2 regions of the Glycomyces sp. NPDC047010 genome follow, and region 1 is predicted to be linked to the other one. Evidence: riboswitches for the same ligand, from Rfam matches in the RefSeq annotation. Region 1 holds a riboswitch; the other holds the start of a gene.

Region 1 (8,712 bases):
TCGCCTTGCCGCCTGGACGTTTTCACCGCGACACGCGGCCCCGGGCGTGTTCGTCGCCGGTTTCGGGCCCTTCAGGCGTGATCATGATTCATCAACCGTTTCCTGTGACTCTGGAAGACCATGTCGAAATTCTTCGAGGAAACCGGGCCCGAATTCGCCGTCTCCATGCGCGGCTACGACCGCCACCAGGTCGACGAGTTCACCACCCGGCTGTATCAGAACATCAAGACCCACGAGCAGCACCGTGACGAGGCGGTGCGGGCACTGGACACCGCCGAGCAGCAGTTGCGCCGCGCGGAGGAGCGCATCGGCGCACTGGAGCGGCGCGTCTCCGAGCGGGCCACGCAGATCGCCGAGGCCGAGCAGCCGACCCTCGCGGGCCTGGGCGCCCGCGTCGAGAAGATCCTCCGGGCCGCCGAGCAGGACGCCGGCGTCCAGAAGGCGGACGCGAAGCGCCAGGCCGCGTCCCTGATCCAGGAGGCCCGCGGCGAGGCCGACGCGATGATGCGCGCCGCCCACGCCGAGGCCGCCGAGATCACCGCCACCACCGACCAGGACGTCACCGAGATCCGCGCCCGCGCGGTCAACGAGACCACCGAGCTGCGCGAGAACGCCCGCCGCAGCCACGACCTCGCCCTCGCCGACGTCCACCGCGAAGTGCAGACCGCGCAGAGCCAGTCCCGTTCGGAGGCCGAGAAGACCAGGTCGGCCGCCGAGCGCGAGATCGCCGTCGCCCGCGCGACCTCCGAGCGTGAGATGACCGAGCTGCGCGCCCTCGCCTCCCGCGAGTCCGACCAGCAGCGCAGCGCCGCCGGGCAGCTCCTGTCCGAGGCGTCGGAGTTCCGCAAGAAGAAGACCCAGGAACTGACCCTCACCGAGGCCGACCGCCGCGAGCGGGCGCAGAAGGAGGAGGCCGACCGGCACCAGCAGGCCATCGCGACCGCGCAGCGGATCGTCTCGGAGGCCGAGGACCGGCTCGCGCTCGCCGAGGAGCGGTCCCGCTCCTCCGAGAACCGGGCGGTCGAGCGCCGCGAGGAGGCCGACCAGCAGGCGAAGGACGCCGTCCACCGCGCGACCGAGCAGGTCAAGTCCATCAAGTCGGAGTCCGAGACCGAGGCGGCGCGGCTCAAGCGCAGCGCCGGGGAGCGCGCGGCCGAACGCGTGCAGCCCCTCTCCGAGGAGGTCGCGGCCCTGGAGCGCCAGCGCGACTCGGCGGGCTCGAACCTCACCGACCTGCGCCGCCAGCTGGGCCTGGTCTCGGGCGAGGAGGAGAAGACCTCGCCGTCGCTGTCGGCGCTGACGTCCGTGTCGGGGGTGTTCGAGTCGGAGTCGGCGCCGCTGCCGATCAACCGGCAGCGGGAGTCCCCCGAGGACCTGGACGCGACGCAGCACCTGCCCAAGGTGCACTGAGAGTTCCGCGAAACGTTCCACCGCGCGCCGCGGTCGCCGGTCCCGGGCGGGTTTCCCCGCTCGATGCACTGGCCGACCGCGGCGCGGTCCTATATTATAAATAAACTGAACTAATTCGTGGGAGCGTCGCCGTACCGACCGGCGCGACCCCGCGGACACCGGTTCCTCCCGGCGCGGCCGCACCCCCGGCGGCGAGCGGGCCGGACAACTGCACCTCGACCACAGGAGCCCCCGAACCATGCAGCGCCGCATCTCGCTGATCCCGCAACCGCAGCAGCTCGTCCTCGCCGACGGCGACCTGGACCTGAGCACCCTCGCCGCCATCGCCGCCGACCCCGAGCTGCACCCGCTCGCCTGGCTCCTGTCGGACCTCCTCAACCGGGGCACCGGCCTGCGGCTCGCCGTCGCCGGCCCTGAAGAGGGCGGCACAGGCGAGGGCGGCCGCGTCCTGCGCGTGCGCCTCGAAGGCGACCGGCCCGCGGACCTCACCACCGCCGCCGAGGCGTACCGCCTCGACATCACCGCGGACGGCGTCGTGCTCGCCGCGGCCCACCCCGCGGGCATCGCCCGCGGCATCGCCACCCTCCGCCAGCTCCTCCCCGCGGACTCCCTGCGCGAGGCCCCCGCGGCCGCCCCGGTCGTGCCGCTCGTGGCGATCGACGACGAGCCGCGCCTGCGCTGGCGCGGCGTCATGATCGACGTGGTCCGGCACTTCCAGCCGAAGGACTTCGTGCTCAAGATGATCGACCGGGCGTGGCTGCACCGGATGAACGTCGTGCACCTGCACCTCACCGACGACCAGGGCTGGCGCTTCGACGTGCCCTCCCGCCCCAAGCTCGCCGAGATCGCGTCCTGGCGCGCCGAGACGAAGATCGGGCACGCCCGCGACGAGGCGTCCGGGTACGAGCCGACCCCGCACGGCGGGATCTTCTCCGTCCCCGACCTGCGCGAGATCGCGTCCTACGCGCGCGAGCGCCACATCATGATCGTCCCCGAGGTGAACCTCCCCGGGCACGCCCGCGCCGTGCTCGCCGCCTACCCCGAACTCGGTGCGGGCCAGGACAAGCCGGTCTCGCCCACGTTCGGCGTGTTCGAGGAGGTCCTGGAGCCGACCCAGGAGGCCCTGGACTTCGCGCTGGAGGCGTACACCGCGATCGGCGAGGTCTTCGAGGGCCCGTTCGTCCACATCGGCGGCGACGAGGTGCCGATGACGCAGTGGGAGTCCTCCCCGGTCGCCCGCGAGCTCATGGAGCGCGAGGGCATGGAGGACGTGCGCGGCGTCCAGGCGTGGTTCACGAAGGCGTTCTGCGACCACCTCACCGGCATGGGCAAGCGGGTCATCGGCTGGGACGAGATCCTCGACGGCGGCGCGCCCGCCGAGGCCGTGGTCCACGTGTGGCGCAACGAGGCGTACGTCAAGAAGGCCATCGCCGCGGGCCACATGGTCGTGGCCTCGCCCGAGCCGTACGCGTACTACGACCACTACGAGAGCGACGACCCGCAGGAGCCGCTGCGCATCCACGGCCTCACCACCGTCGACAAGGTCGCGGGCTGGGACCCGGTCCCCGCGGGCGTGGACGGCGAGAAGGTCCTGGGCATCCAGTGCCAGCTGTGGTCGGAGTACCTGCCGACCCCGCGGGACGTGGAGTACTCGGCGTTCCCGCGCCTGTCGGTCCTCGCCGAGGTCGGGTGGACCGGGATGGCCGTGCGCGAGGCGAACCCGGTGCAGGACCGCCTCGGCGACCACCTGGAGCGCCTGCACGCCATGGGCATCGACTACCGGCCCCCGACCGGGCCCGAGCGGTGGCAGCGCGGCGGCACGGGCCGCCGGGCCCGCTACTCGTGGACGTTCGAGGAGCACCAGCCGGAGTGACCGGTCGGCCGGAACCGACTGGCCGGTAACGAAAACGTGAGAAGCCCTTGCGGCCCGCCGGAGCGGTTCGCAAGGGCTTCTTTACTATGAGGTGGTCCCCGGCGGCGGTCGGGCTATTGCGGGTCAGCAGCAGGGTCAGCAATCGGGAGCGCCCGCGCCGCCGCCGGGGGGTTCGGCGCCCGGCCTCGCGGCCGGGGGACGGACGCGGCCGCTAGGGGCGGCCGTACCCGTCGATCGACATGATGTCCATGTCGGCGATCTTGACCACGGTGGTGGAGTTCGGGGCGTGGATGATCTCGCCGCCTCCGATGTAGATCGCCACGTGGCCCAGGCCGTTGTAGAAGATGAGGTCGCCGGGCTGGAGCTCGTCGCGGGAGATCCGCGCCGTCTCGTCCCACTGCATCGCGGTGTTGTGCGAGAGGCTGACGCCCGCCGCGCCCCACGCGCCCTGCGTCAGGCCCGAGCAGTCCCACTCGTTCGGCCCGGAGGCGCCGTACACGTACTGGTCGCCGAGCTGGTCGTACGCGAAGGCCACGACCGCCGAGTCGCCCGAGTAGTCGCCCCAGTCGGGCTCGGGGTTCTCCTCGGCGTACGCGTCGGCGTACTCGTCCTCAAGGGCGTCGATCTCGTCCTCGATCGCCTGCTGCTGCTCGTCGATCTCGCCGAGGATCTCGTCGGCGCTCGCCTGGAGGGCCTCCAGCTCCGCCTGGCGGGTCTCCAGCTCCTCGATCTGCGCGAGGGAGTCCTGGAGCGCCGCGTTCTCGGCGTTCGAGAGGTTCGACAGGTACATGAGGCGGTCGGCGAAGTCCGACGGGTCGCCCGCCAGCACCGAGTTGACCATCGCGAAGTCGCCGCCCGTGTAGGCGGTCGAGGCGATCTCGGCCATCCGGTCCTGCGCGGCGAGGCCCGCGGTCTCCAAAGCGGGGAGCTGCTCCTGGATCTCGGCGATCAGGGCGTTGGCGTCGTCCAGCTCCTCGCGCTTGGCGTTGTAGTCCTCGATGACCTTCTCCAGGTCCGAGTGGCGCTCGTCGATCTCCGCCTGGATCTCGTCGCTGGTCTGCGCCGACGCCTGCGAAGACGTGAACAGCGCCGCCGTCGCGGGAATCAGTGCTGCGGCCAAGGCGGCGGCAGCGATACGCCGGGTACGCACCAAGGGATGCGCTCCTTCCTCTGGCCGCCTACCGGGTTAGCTGTCGGGTTCGGGCGGAAGGAAGGGTCGCCCTACGCTGCATGCGATTCACCCCGTCGGCCCCTGCACGCGGCCGACTGCTGGTTCCCCGGCTCGAACCCGACGGGACTCGGGCCGACTCGGCGGTGCCGCGCGGCGGGTGCGGGGTGCACCCGAGTTTCCGACGCGACGGGTTCACGTTAGAGGCCAATATGAGTCGAGACAAGCCCGGGGGGAGAATTTCTCGCACAATGGCACGGAATACTACGGGCCGCTGCTCAGGGCTAACGAGCAGTTGCCGCAATACCCCGCAGGGGTATACACTGACGAACGGAGGGAAGCGACATGGCAAGCGACGACACCGCGCACGCCCCTGAGTCCGGCGACGGCGGGCACGACCACTACTGGTACCACGGCGACAAGGCCGCGCTCACGCGACGCCTCAAACGCATCGAAGGGCAGATCCGCGGCATCCAGCGGATGGTCGACGACGACCAGTACTGCATCGACATCCTGACCCAGATCTCCGCGTCCACCAAGGGACTCCAGGCCGTCGCCCTCAGCCTCCTCGAAGGCCACCTGGCCCACTGCGTCGCCGAGGCGCAGACCTCCGGTGACCCGACCGCCGCCGAAGCCAAGGTGAAGGAAGCCTCGGACGCGGTGGCCCGCCTGCTCAGAACCTGACAAGGAGTCCACATGGAAACCGTCTACGTCGTCAAGGGCATGACCTGCGGCCACTGCGCCGGCAGCGTCACCTCCGAACTCACCGCCCTCCCCGGCGTCTCCGGGGTCGACGTCGCCCTCGACACCGGCAAGGTCACCGTCACCAGCGAGGCCGCCCTCACCGAGGACCAGGTCCGCGAAGCCGTCGACGAGGCCGGGTACGAGCTCGTCGGACTCGCCTCCTAAGCACGCCGAAGCAGGGCCCTGACCACCCGTTCACCGGGTGTTCAGGGCCGCTCTGTTGTGCCCGGCGAGACCCCCTGACGTACAGTCGGTGCATGGCAGTCTCCGACGACGACCGTTCCGTCGAACTCGACGAGGACTTCTCGGTGCTCCCGGACCAGACCTCCGACGACACCGACCGGGGCTGGGGCGAGGCCCCCGCCCCCCTTGTCCGCCGCGAACTCTCCGCCCGCGACCGCGACCTCCTCGCCGAGCGCCCCCCGCACTGGTCCTGAGCGGCGGCACCCGATGTCCGACGCCTTCCCGCCCGGCGAACGAGTCGAACTCGTCGCCCGCGCCGTCCTGCTCCGCGCCGGACTCGCCCGCTTCCACGAGGAGCGCCGCGTCAACTGGGACCGCCTCACCGGTAACAGGGCCGCCTCGGTCGACGACCCCGACGCCGTCACCGTCAACACCCACCCCGGCGCCCGCACCGAGAACGCCGACGACCTCCGCACCCTCGCCGACGCCCTCCGCCTCATGGACCGCGTCATCGACCTCCTCGAATCCCCCGCGCAGGACATCGCCGTGGTCGCCTACGCCCTCGAACAGCTCCAGCACACCGTGATCGAGCTGGAGGAGTACGCCGACCTCAAGACCCCCCTCGCCCTCCTCTCCGACCTCTTCCGGGACTGAGGGCCCGGCCCGTCGGTCAAGGCCCTGCCCGCGCAAGCGGAAAGGCCCGGACCGAGGGGAGGGAGGCTCCCCCTGGTCCGGGCCCGGTGCGCCTCCCGGAGGGAAACGCGTGTCGAGCAGCAGTCTTGTCTAGCCCTTCACGGCACCGCCGGTGAGGCCCGAGACGATGTAGCGCTGGAGGCTCATGAACACCCCGACCGTGAGGACCGAGGTCAGGAGCGTTCCGGCCGCGAAGATGCCGAAGTACGAGGCCGGGGAGTTGTCCGCCGTCAAGGTCTTCAGGCCCACCGCGAGGGTCATCTCCGGCCGGTCCGTGAGGAACAGCGACGCGAGGATGAAGTCGTTCATCGTCCCGACGAACGCGAGGATGCCCGAGATCGCGATGATCGGTGCCGCCAGCGGCAGGATCATCCCGAAGAAGATCTGCGCGTGCGAGGCCCCGTCGATCGTCGCGGCCTCGTCGAGCTCCTTCGGGATCGTGTCGAAGAAGCCCTTCATCAGCCACGTCGAGACGCCCAGCGCCCCGCCCATGTACACGAGCATCAGGCCGAGCTTCGTGTTCAGGCCCGCCACCGGGTAGAACTCGCCGATCGCGCCGAAGATCAGGTACAGGGCCACCACCGACAGGAACGCCGGGAACATCTGGATGAGCAGCAGGAACAGCAGCATCCCGCGCCGCCCCTTGAACCGGAACCGGCTGAACGCGTACGCCGCCAGCGACGAGATCAGGATCGACAGGAACGCCGCCGGGATCGCGATCATCAGCGAGTTCGCGAACCACGACCCGAACGGGATGTTCGGGTCCGAGAACAGCCGGTCGAAGCTCACCAGGCTGAGATCCGTCGGGACGAGCGACGTCGCCGAGAGCGTCCCCTTCGGGTTGAACGCCGCCGACACCACGTACAGGATCGGCACGAGCCCGAACACGAGGACCGCCACGGCCACCAGGTGCCGCCACCCGAACTCCGCGACCCAGTTGGACCGCTTGCGTCGCGCTTGAGTCGCCATCAGTACACGTCCTCCTGGTTGCGGGTGGTCCGGAACATGATCGCCGAGATCGTGGCGACGATCAGGAAGATGAATACGCTGACCGCGCTGGCGAAGCCGTAGTCGGCGGTGCTGGAGCCGAACGCCTGGCGGAACGCGTACGTGATGAGCAGGTCGGTCCCGCCGACCGACTCGCCCGCGAGGAACGGGTTGCCGCCGCTGAGCAGCTGGATCGCGTTGAAGTTGTTGAAGTTGAAGGCGAACGAGGAGATCAGCAGCGGCGTGAGCGCGATGAGCAGCAGCGGCAGCGTGATCTTGCGGAACGCCGTCACCCCCGTCGCGCCGTCGATCTTCGCGGCCTCAAGGGAGTCCGACGGGAGCGCCTGGAGCGCGCCGAGGGAGATGAGGAACATGTACGGCCAGCCGAGCCACGTGTTCGCGATGAGGACCATCGCGCGGGCGGCCCACGTCTCGCCGTACCAGTTGACGCTGAGCCCGAACAGCTCGTTCACGAGCCCGTAGTCGCGGTTGAACATCTGCGCCCACACCAGCAGCATCGCGAACGACGGCATGGCGTACGGCAGGATCATGAGCGTCCGGTACACCTTGGTGCCGCGCATGGACGGCTTGTTCAGGGCCATGGCGGTGCCGAGGCCGATCACGAAGGTGAACAGGACCGACCCGGCCGCGAACATGACGTTCCAGGCGAAGACGCCGAGGAACGGGCCGCGGATGTCGGGGTCGGTGATGACGGACAGGTAGTTGTCGAAGCCGATGTTGACGCGCCAGCCGACGAGCGCGGCCTGCCCGTCCTCGGTGAGGAAGCTGCCCTCCTCGTCGTCGGCGTACCAGACGGTGCCGGTCGCCGAGTCGGTGATGCAGTCGCAGCCCTCGTCGTAGGAGCGCGTCGAGACGCCCTCGAACGCCGAGAGGCCCTGCACCTTGATGCCGGTGTCCGGCCCGGTCGGGACGGCCAGTTCGGCGAGCTCGCCCTGCCGCTCGTTGAGGTCGGCGAGGGTCCACACGGTGTAGTCGGGGGCGGCGGTGATCCGCCCGCTCGCGTCCACGGTGGCCCCGTCGATCTCGGTGAGGCCCTCTTCCGTTCCCGCCCAGGTGGTCCCGTCGGCGGTGTTCGTCAGCAGGAGGGTCAGCTCGCCGGAGGCGGACTCGCCGACGGCGAGCAGGTAGTTGGCGCCGCCGGGGGTCTGCTGGACGCCCGCGGCGATGATCGCCTCGACCGCGCCCTCCTTGTCGGTCCGGTGCCCGTCCCCGTAGTTGGAGAACGAGGTCCCGGCGGTCATGACGACCGGCGCGATCTGGAACGCGATGAGCAGGAGCGTCCCGGGGACCAGGTACTTCAGGGGGATGGACCGGCGCTGGAGGTAGGTGTAGAAGACGATGGCGACGATGACCGCCTCGAGGCCGAGGCCCCACCAGGCCCCGGCGCCGATGAGCGGCAACGCCGCCCAGACGGCCAGCGCGGCCACCGCCGCGAGCACCGCGATCTTGATGATCTGGCCTGCGGCGGTGGTGGAGCCGGCCGTCTGGGCACGTTGGTCGAGCACTGCTGCGCGTTCCTTCGCTCTGTGGACTGGCCGGGGCCGCTACGCGCCGACGGCGTCGCGGATGGTCTGCGCGGCGGTCGCGGCCGCGTCGGCGCCCGGCGTGGTGCCGTCGATGGCGTCGGCCTCGG
Region 2 (8,712 bases), on a different contig from region 1:
CGAGCGCTCCGCCGGCATCGTCAAGGCCCGCTACGGGCTCGAAGACGGCCGCGAGCACTCGCTCACCGAGGTCGCGCACCGGTTCCACCTGTCGCGAGAACGCATCCGCCAACTCGAGATCCAGGCGCTCGCGCGCCTCAAGGAGCTCGCCAACGACCAGGTGATGGCCGAGGCGGCTTGAAGGCGTAGACGATGATGTGAACGGCGGAGGGCCGGGGCGAAAGCCCCGGCCCTCCGTCTTCGTCCTGGTATCAGACGCGGCGGTAGCCGTCGACCGACATGCCCATGTCGTCCAGGTTCGTGATCTTCACGACGTCGCCCGGCTTGGGCGCGTGGATGACCTGGCCGCCGCCGATGTACATGGCGACGTGGTTCTGGCCGTTGTAGAAGATCAGGTCGCCCGGTTGCAGGTCGCCCTTGTCGATCGCGCTGGTCTCGTCCCACATGGTCCACGTCGAGTGGGTCAGCGAGACGCCGGAGACGTTGTACGCGCCGACGATGAGGCCGGAGCAGTCCCAGGTGTCGGGGCCCGCGGCGCCGAACACGTACGACTCGCCGAGCTGGTCCTTCGCGAACTGGACCGCGGCGGTCGCGGCGTCGGCGCTGTACTCGGCCGTCGAGCCCGACGACGAGGAGGAAGAGGAGGAGGATGACGAGGACGAGGTGCTCTCGCTCTCGGCCTCCGCAGCGGCGGCGGCCGCCTCGGCCTCGGCGGCCTCGTCGTAGGCGGCCTGGGCCTCCTCGATCTGCGCGTCGAGCCCGTCGACCTCGGTCGTGAGGCCGGCGATCTGCGCGGTGAGGGTCTCGGTGGTCTCGGTGGCGGCCTCGGCCTCGGCGTACTTGTCGGTCTGCTCCTGCGCGTACCGGACGAGCGAGGAGACCTTCGCGCCGAGCTCGTCGTCGGCGGACTCGACCGCGGCGGTGACGTAGGTGAGCTGGACGTCGGAGGAGCCGTAGTCGGCGGCCGCGGCGTCGATGACGGCCTGCGCGGCGGCGAGGTCGGTCTGGAGGCCGGTGATCGTGGCGGCGGTGGCGTCGCGCTCGGTCTCGAGGTCCTCCAGGTGGTCCTCGATCTCGGTGGCGGACGCGGAGTCGTAGTCGATGTCGGCCGCGTGGGCGCGGCTGCCGGCGAATGCCGTCACGAGCCCGACGGTGGCGACGGTGACGCCGGTGTAGGCGGCGACGCGGCGGAGGATCGCCGCGGCGCGCGAGCGATGGTCGATGTCTGTGCAGGTTTGAGCCACCAGGTGGCCTTTCTTCCTCGACCGCCTACCGGGTTAGCTGTCGGGTTCGGGCAGGGAAGATCGCCCTACCCGCCAGGACGTTCGTCCTCGCGGGATTCACCCCTGCGCCGTCGGGATGGGGGGAACGGCGCGGCTGGGTCCCCGGCCCGCGCTGCGGTGTCTCGCCCTGCACCGGGAGGAACGGGCGTCATGCGCTGCGCGGCTCGGCGGTCCGGGCGGGTGGGTCTCTGGGGGAGCCCTGAGGACCCGACCGGAACAGGCGCCGACGTTAGTACGGGGTGACCCGGATCGCCAAGTCCTCTGTGAGCGCCTTCACCGATCGAGACCGGACAGTCGTGACGCGACGGGAGACAGGGCCACTATCCTGCGGCTTTATTGTCCGAACGGCCCACCCGCGGCTGGACCGTCCGCCGGGACGGTTCGCGAGGGGCCCTCGCGTCGCGAGTCGCCCCCGCTTTCAAACGTGCCAGGCGGGTGCGACAGCGGCTCGGCGGCGGCGGCCGGGAGCGGTCAGAAGCTGCGGAGGGAGCGGGGCGGTGGCGGGGACTTGATGGCGGTGGTGTCGGTGGCCGGGGGCGCGCCGGCGATGTACTCGCGGAGTTCGGCGCCCTCGACGACGCGGCAGGGGAAGGCGGCGCCCGCGCAGCGGCGGCGCAGCTCCGCGACCGGCAGCTCGACACCGGAGGCGACGGCGACGACGTTGCCGAAGCGGCGGCCGCGCAGGACCGCGGGCTCGGCCATGACCGCCACATGCGGCCACACCTCCCGCATCGCCGCGAGGGCCGGTTTCAGGAACTTCATCTGGCCGCCGTCGCAGAGGTTCACCGCGTAGTGCCCGCCCGGGCGCAGGACCCGGTTCGCGCCGTGGAGGAACTCGGTGCTCGTGACGTGCGCGGGGACGCGGGCGCCGTCGTAGACGTCGGTGATGATCAGTTCGTAAGTGGCATCCGGGGCCGACTCGACGGCCTCGCGGGCGTCGGTGCGGCGGATCTTCACCTTGACGCCGCGGGGGAGCGGGGCCTCGGCGCGGACGAGCTCGATCAGCTCGTCGTTCGTCTCGACCGCCTGCTGGTAGGAGCCCGGCCGGGTCGCCGCCACGTACCGCGCCATCGCCAGCCCGCCCGCGCCCAGGTGCAGCACCCGCAGGGGCCGCTTCGGCTCGGCGGCCGCGTCCACGAGGTACGCGATCCGCTGCATGTACTCCGCGTCCAGGTAGGACGGGTCGTCGAGGTCGATCGTGGCCTGCACGACCTCGTCGAAGACCAAGTGGAGGAGGTTTGGGCGGCTCGGGTCGCGGTCGAATCGGAGTGCGCTCACGTCCTAGATTGTGCCCGAGGGGCCCTGGGCGGCCTGCGTGCGCGCGGACGCGGCGATGTGGGCGATGCGGCGCAGGGCCGCGAACACCGTCTCGCCGAGCACGGTCGCGGTCACCGCCTGCTCGACGTTGACGCCCTCGACCTTCGTGGCCTCCGCGACGGCCTCCATGTCGGCCGAGGCCAGGGCCGCCGCGGCGTCCGCGTAGTGCTCCAGCACCTCCTGCGGGTCGGGGTTCCCCAAGCGGTAGAACGCGGTCAGGGCCGTGACCATGGCGTCGCGGTACATCGGCGGCGCCACCTCGGCCCAGCCGTACTCGTTGAGCAGCTGGTCCACGGTCCGCTCCGCGGCCTCCGTGGTGCCCTCGCTGGCGAGGGAGAACGTCGGGTCGCGGTGCGTCGCCGCGAGGGTCGCGCCGAGGGCCTGGAACGCCGACTCCGGATGGCGCGCAAGCACGGTGAGGACCTCGCCGATCTGCGCCACGGACAGGCCCGCGGTCTCCGAGAGCGCCCGGATCAGCGTCAGGCGGTGCACGTGGCCGGGCCCGTACTCGACGGTGTTGCCCTCGCCGTGCTCGCCCGCCTGGAGGAGGTGCTCCCGCAGGTAGTACTTGATCGTGGCGGCCGGGACGCCCGTCCGCTCCGACAGCTCGCCGATGCGCATACGAGGGAGTCTATGACGGAAAGCGGGCCCGCGTTACCGTTGAGCCACGGCAGGATCCCCCGCCCGATCTCCACCCCGCACCCGGAAAGGCGTTGGTCGATGAGTGACCTTCGTACGGCGCTTCTCGAAGAACTCCGCGAGATCGCCGCGAGGCCCGTGCCGGACTTCGATCCGGCGCTCGCCGACGACTTCGCCGCCACCGGCCGCCGCCTCCCCTACGAGGTCCAGTACTTCGCGCGCCGCCGCCACCTCGCCGCGCTCGCCATCACCGGGGAGGCCGCCGCGCTCTCCTCGCTCATCAAGGACGTCTGCCAGGAGCGGTCCTGGGCCCTGCCCGCGCACTGGGGCGAGGACTTCGACCCGCGCACGTGCGTCGACCTGTTCGCGTGCGAGACCGCGCAGACCCTCGCCGAGATCCTGCGCCTGCGCGAGGACGTCGAGGGCGCCGAGCAGGTCGAGGCCGAGATCCGCGAGCGCGTGCTCGACCCGTTCTTCGAGTCGGAGTTCCCGCTGTGGTGGGAGCTGCGCATCTCCAACTGGACCGCCGTGTGCGCGGGCGCCGCCGGGCTCGCCGCGCTCGCGCTCGGGTACGACACCGACGTCATCCGCGGCCGGGTGCTGCCCGCGCTCCAGAGCTACCTGTTCTCCTTCGGGCCCGACGGCGGCTGCGTCGAGGGCGTCTACTACTGGATCTACGGCTTCGGGTACTTCACGTACTTCGCCGAGGCATGGCGCGAGGCCACCGGCGAGGACCTCCTCGAAGGGAACGAGGCCATCGCCGCGTTCCCGGCCCGCGCCCAGCTCTACCCCGGGTCGTTCGCGACGTTCGGGGACACCGACGCCGATCCCGTGCTGCCCGCGGGCCTGCTCACCCGCCTCCAGGACCGGCTCGGCGCGGAGCCGCCGGCCGCCGACCGGCCGCAGACGTTCGCCGAGGACGAGTGCGCGCGGTGGGCCCCGCTCACCCGCACCCTCGAATGGGGCCGCCCGCTCCCCGAGGAGGTCGGGCCCGCCCGCACGCTCCTGCCCGAGGTCGGCTGGTTCGTGGAGCGCAGGCAGATCGGGCGCCGCCTGTGGGCGCTCGCCGTCAAGGGCGGGTACAACGAGGAGCCGCACAACCACCTCGACCTGGGCTCGTTCATCATCGCCGTGGACGGCGAGCAGCTCCTTTGCGACGCCGGGGCGGGGGAGTACACCGCCGCGTACTTCGGCGAGGAGCGGTACGAGCAGGTCCACCCCTCCGCGGCGTGGCACTCCGTGCCCACCGTCGAGGGCGCCGCGCAGCAGCCCGGCGAGGACTCGCGGGCCGAGCTCGTGGACGGGCCCGAGGGCCTGGAGGTGTACGTCGACGCGTACGGCGACGGCGCGCTCATCCGCAAGTTCGCCTGGACCGACGACGGGATCGCCCTGCGCGACTTCGGGCCCGAGCTGACGGAGGTCTTCGTCAGCCGCATCAGGCCCGAGCTCGAAGGGGACCGCGCCGTGTGGACCGGCGAGCGCGGCACCCTCGTGCTCCACGGCGTCAACCCCGACGACGCGGTGGTCGACTCGGTCGACACCGCCGACCACCGCGGCACCGCCGACCGCCTATGGGCGCTCCGCTTCGGCCTCCCCGCCGAACCCTCGCGCCTCCGCTTCGAGCTGCTCTAGGAGCCCGTCGGCCTTGAGGCGCTGGCGGGCGGCCGCTATCGCCTCCTTGGTGTGCTCGAACAGCCGCCCTTGCTGCCACAGCGGCTCCAGGACCCCAAGGGCCTCAAGGGGTTTGGCGTGGACGGGTTCGAGCCCCGAGAGGTACACGGCGATGCCGCGGTGCTCCAGGCGCTTGATCGCGTCCGCCAGGACCGTCGCCCCCGACGCGTCCATCGTGGACACGCGGCTCATGCGCAGCACGACCACCCGCACGTCCGCCACGTCGAGGAGCTGGAGCAGGAACCGGTGCGCGGCCGCGAAGAACAGCGGCCCTTCGAGCCGGTACGCCACGATGTGCTCGTGGAGCAGCGCCGCCTCCTCGTCGTGGTGGTCGTCGTGGTCGATCGGCTCCTCCTCCACCGAGACGGACCGGGAGATCCGGCCGAGAGCCAGCAGCCCCGCGAGAGCGATGCCCACCGCGACCGCCCACACCAGGTTGAACACCACCGTCGCGCCGAGCGTCAGCCACATGACCGCCGCATCGGCGCGCGTCGACCGCGCCAGCGCCAGCATCGAGCCGACCTCGATCATCCGGATCGACGTCGCGATGAGCACGCCCGCGAGCGCGGCGAGGGGGATGTGCGCGACCAGTGGCGCCAGCGCCAGCATCATCACCGCCAGCACGAGCGCGTGCGTGAGCGAGGCGAGGCGCCCGGCCGCGCCGGACCTGACGTTGACCGCGGTCCGTGCGAGCGCCCCGGAGGACGGCATGCCGCCGAAGAACGGCGTCACCAGGTTCGCCACGCCCTGCCCGAGGAGCTCCCGGTCCGGGTTGTGGTGGCGCCCCACGGTCATGTTGTCCGCCACGGTGGCCGACAGGAGCGATTCGAGCGCGCACAGCGCGCAGATGGCGACCGCCGCGGCCACCAGCTGCGGGGCCTCCGACGCGAAGGAGAGGAACCCGGCGTCCGGGGCGGGGATGGTGCGCGGCAGCGACCCGATGACCGCCACGTCCAGGTCCGCGAACCACGCCGCCGCGCTGGCGGCGATGACCGCGAGCAGCGGGGTGGGGATCTGCGAGTGCAGGCGCGAGCCGAGGAGGATCGCGACGACCACGCCCGCGGCGACGCCCACCGGCGCCCAGTTCGGCTGCGCCGCGAACGCCTGGAGCGATTCCCAAGCGCCCGTGAGCATGTGCTCGTTCTGCGGTGGCAGCCCGAGTGTCGACGGCAGCTGCTGGACGGCGATGACGATCGCGACGCCCGCCGTGAAGCCCTCCACGACCGGGACGGGCACGTACCGCGCGTACCGGCCGGCGCCCGTGAGCGCGAGCGCGACGAGCATGAGCCCGGCCATGACCCCCACGAGCATGACCCCGGTGTGCGAGTGGGTGGCCGCGAGCGGCACGAGCACGACCGCCATCGTCCCGGTCGGGCCGGTGACCTGGAGGTTCGAGCCGCCGAGGAGCGCGGCGAGCACCCCGGCGATGATGGAGGTGATGAGGCCCGCGAAGGCCCCCAGACCCGAGGCGATCCCGAAGCCCAGCGCGAGCGGCAGGGCGACGACCGCGACGGTGAGCCCGGCGAGGAGGTCGGTGTGCCAGTGGCGGCGGACGTGCTGGAAGTCGGACCGTTCGGGAAACAGCTGTCGGAATCGTCGGGCTTTCGTGGCAGTTGTCTCTCGTATCGTGGTCATGAGCGTATTGTCCCGTCCGGTGGTACGGGAGGGCGCCTCCAACGCGCCGGGGCGGCGACCGGTTCGCTTGCTGCCGTAGGATCGCCACCGTGCGTGAGAGAGGTCTGGAGACGGCGGTCCGGGTCGGCGGCGCGGTCGTCGCGACGGCCGCGGCGGCCCTCGCCGCCCTGATCGAATCGTTCCTCGTCCCGTTCTACTGGGACGGGATCGCGATCCCCCTCGCCGGGGCGCTCGCGTTCGCCGGGAACTGGGCGCTCGCCGCGCTGGCGGTGTGGTGGACGGGGACCAGGTGGGGCGCGCTGCTGACGTCCCTGGCGTGGTTCGCGGTGGTCCTGGCCGCGTCGATGCCGACGCAGGCGGGCTCGCTCATCATCACCAGCGGCTTCAACGGCTACGCGCTGCTCCTGGCCGGTACCGCCGGGATCGCCGTCGCGCTGTGGCGGTATTTTCGTCCCAGACCGAGCAAAGCCCCCTCTGCCCCGAAGGAGTCCCGACAGTGACCCTCCTCAGCCGCCTCCTGATGCCGCACTGGCCGTCGATCTACGGCTTCGCGCTGGGCCTGATCGCCGCGAACCTCGCGGGCCGGATCGCCTCGAACGTGTGGGGCGAGGGCACCGCGGTCGGCGACCTCGTGGGCCTGTACACCTTCGGCGCCATGGCCGCCGTCGCGATCGCGGCGGGGATCTGGTGGGGCGTGCGGCGCCGCCGCCAGGAGATCACCGGCGAGCTGCTCGTGATCTTCCTGGTCGCGACCCTGTTCGCGGTGCTCATCAACCCGCTGATCGCGCGCGTGGACTACCCGGACCTCCAGGGCGTGTTCTCGCAGATCCCGATCTACTTCGCGCTGCTGGCCCTGTCGGGCTGGGTCGGGTTCCTCATCGTGATGGCCCTCGGCGTGGACGTGTACGGCCGCGAGCTGAAGGCCACGCGCATCGCGTTCGAGCGCAAGGCCAGCCCCTCCAAGAAGACCGCGGCCGCTAAGGCTTGACCCGGTAGCGGTACCGGTAGCGCTCGGCGTACCCGAGCCGCTCGTACATCGCGATCGCAGGCGCGTTGTCGGCCTCCACCTGGAGGGCGGCGCGCGCCGCTCCCGTTCCCGCCCCCCACGCTTCGAGCGCGGCCATGACCTCGGTGCCGAGTCCCTGGCGGCGGTGCGCAGGGTCGGTGCCGACGCTGGTGAGGGCCATGACGTCCCCGGCGACGGCCCCGCGGCCCCGGGCGGCGAGCGCGCCGCCGCGCCGGATCTCGGCGTAGGCCCGGTCGGGCCCGGAGCCGAAGACCCGCGGCGCGGTCCCGGGGGCGCCGCGGTCGGTCTGCGCGAGGAACGCCTCACTCGGGGCGTGCGTGATGACCGCTTCGCCTTCGTAGCGGGTCTCCTTGAGCGCCTTGACCATCACGACGGTGTCCATCTCGGGGGTCCAGCCGCGCTCGGCGAGCTCGTCTTCGAGGCGGCGCGTCACGGGCCCGGCGAGGGAGATCTTCGGGACCAGCCCGCGCGCCTGGTACCACTCGACGACCGCCGCCACCGCGGCATCGGTGCCGCCCTCGGGGGCGGTGAGCGCCAGGACCGAGTTCGCGCGGTTGGTGAACCCGCCGGCGGCCCGCAGGAGCCACCCGCCGAGGTCGGCGGTCTCGGTCGCGGGCCACGTCTCGGCGAGGAGGCGCTCCAGGCCGATGATCTCGGAGAACGGGGTCGGCTTCGGCGGGATCGGGCGGGCCGCGACGACGGCGGCCGCGTCGATGGTGACGGCTGCCCCTGCGGCAGGCCGCACGAGCCAGTGGTCCGGGCCGAACTCGATAAGCTCGCCCGTGACGTCCGTGAACCGGCGACCGGGCCGGGCGTCCCGCAGTCTGATCCGAACCGCCACGCGACGGCCGACGTGTTCCGGTCCCAGCATCTGGCGCACCCCAAGCCTTCGGGTCTACTAGAGGAAATAAGCTTTAGGCTCATCTCAGCGCAGTCCGCCCGACTGCGCGCCGTAGGAAGGACGACTCGTGACTTACGTAATCGCCGAGCCGTGCGTGGACCTGCTCGACAGGGCCTGCATTGAAGAATGCCCCGTCGACTGCATCTACGAAGGCAACCGGAAGCTCTACATCCACCCCGACGAGTGCGTCGACTGCGGTGCGTGCGAGCCGGTGTGCCCGGTCGAGGCGATCTTCTACG

Evidence for each region. A riboswitch is a leader RNA that binds a small molecule or an ion and turns the genes downstream of it on or off. The one in region 1 is predicted to bind cyclic di-AMP.
Region 2: linked by a shared signal. The riboswitch ahead of AB0A65_RS00245 (C40 family peptidase) and the one ahead of AB0A65_RS11970 (NlpC/P60 family protein) in region 1 are both predicted to bind cyclic di-AMP.

The regions. Positions count from the first base shown of each region.
Region 1 covers NZ_JBEYVY010000005.1:135,038-143,749, forward strand. The annotation lists gene AB0A65_RS11960 (cell division protein DivIVA) at 121-1,410, shown strand; gene AB0A65_RS11965 (beta-N-acetylhexosaminidase) at 1,649-3,283, shown strand; gene AB0A65_RS11970 (NlpC/P60 family protein) at 3,495-4,433, opposite strand; cyclic di-AMP (ydaO/yuaA leader) riboswitch at 4,443-4,592, opposite strand; gene AB0A65_RS11975 (metal-sensitive transcriptional regulator) at 4,797-5,135, shown strand; gene AB0A65_RS11980 (cation transporter) at 5,148-5,360, shown strand; gene AB0A65_RS11985 (hypothetical protein) at 5,453-5,632, shown strand; gene AB0A65_RS11990 (hypothetical protein) at 5,646-6,032, shown strand; gene AB0A65_RS11995 (sugar ABC transporter permease) at 6,162-7,040, opposite strand; gene AB0A65_RS12000 (ABC transporter permease subunit) at 7,040-8,584, opposite strand; gene AB0A65_RS12005 (maltose ABC transporter substrate-binding protein) at 8,624-8,712, opposite strand, start outside.
Region 2 covers NZ_JBEYVY010000001.1:44,214-52,925, reverse strand. The annotation lists gene AB0A65_RS00250 (sigma-70 family RNA polymerase sigma factor) at 1-181, shown strand, start outside; gene AB0A65_RS00245 (C40 family peptidase) at 252-1,244, opposite strand; cyclic di-AMP (ydaO/yuaA leader) riboswitch at 1,252-1,413, opposite strand; gene AB0A65_RS00240 (fused MFS/spermidine synthase) at 1,755-2,561, opposite strand; gene AB0A65_RS00235 (MerR family transcriptional regulator) at 2,565-3,221, opposite strand; gene AB0A65_RS00230 (heparinase II/III family protein) at 3,321-4,871, shown strand; gene AB0A65_RS00225 (SulP family inorganic anion transporter) at 4,809-6,545, opposite strand; gene AB0A65_RS00220 (hypothetical protein) at 6,635-7,045, shown strand; gene AB0A65_RS00215 (hypothetical protein) at 7,042-7,533, shown strand; gene AB0A65_RS00210 (GNAT family N-acetyltransferase) at 7,523-8,443, opposite strand; gene fdxA (ferredoxin) at 8,541-8,712, shown strand, end outside.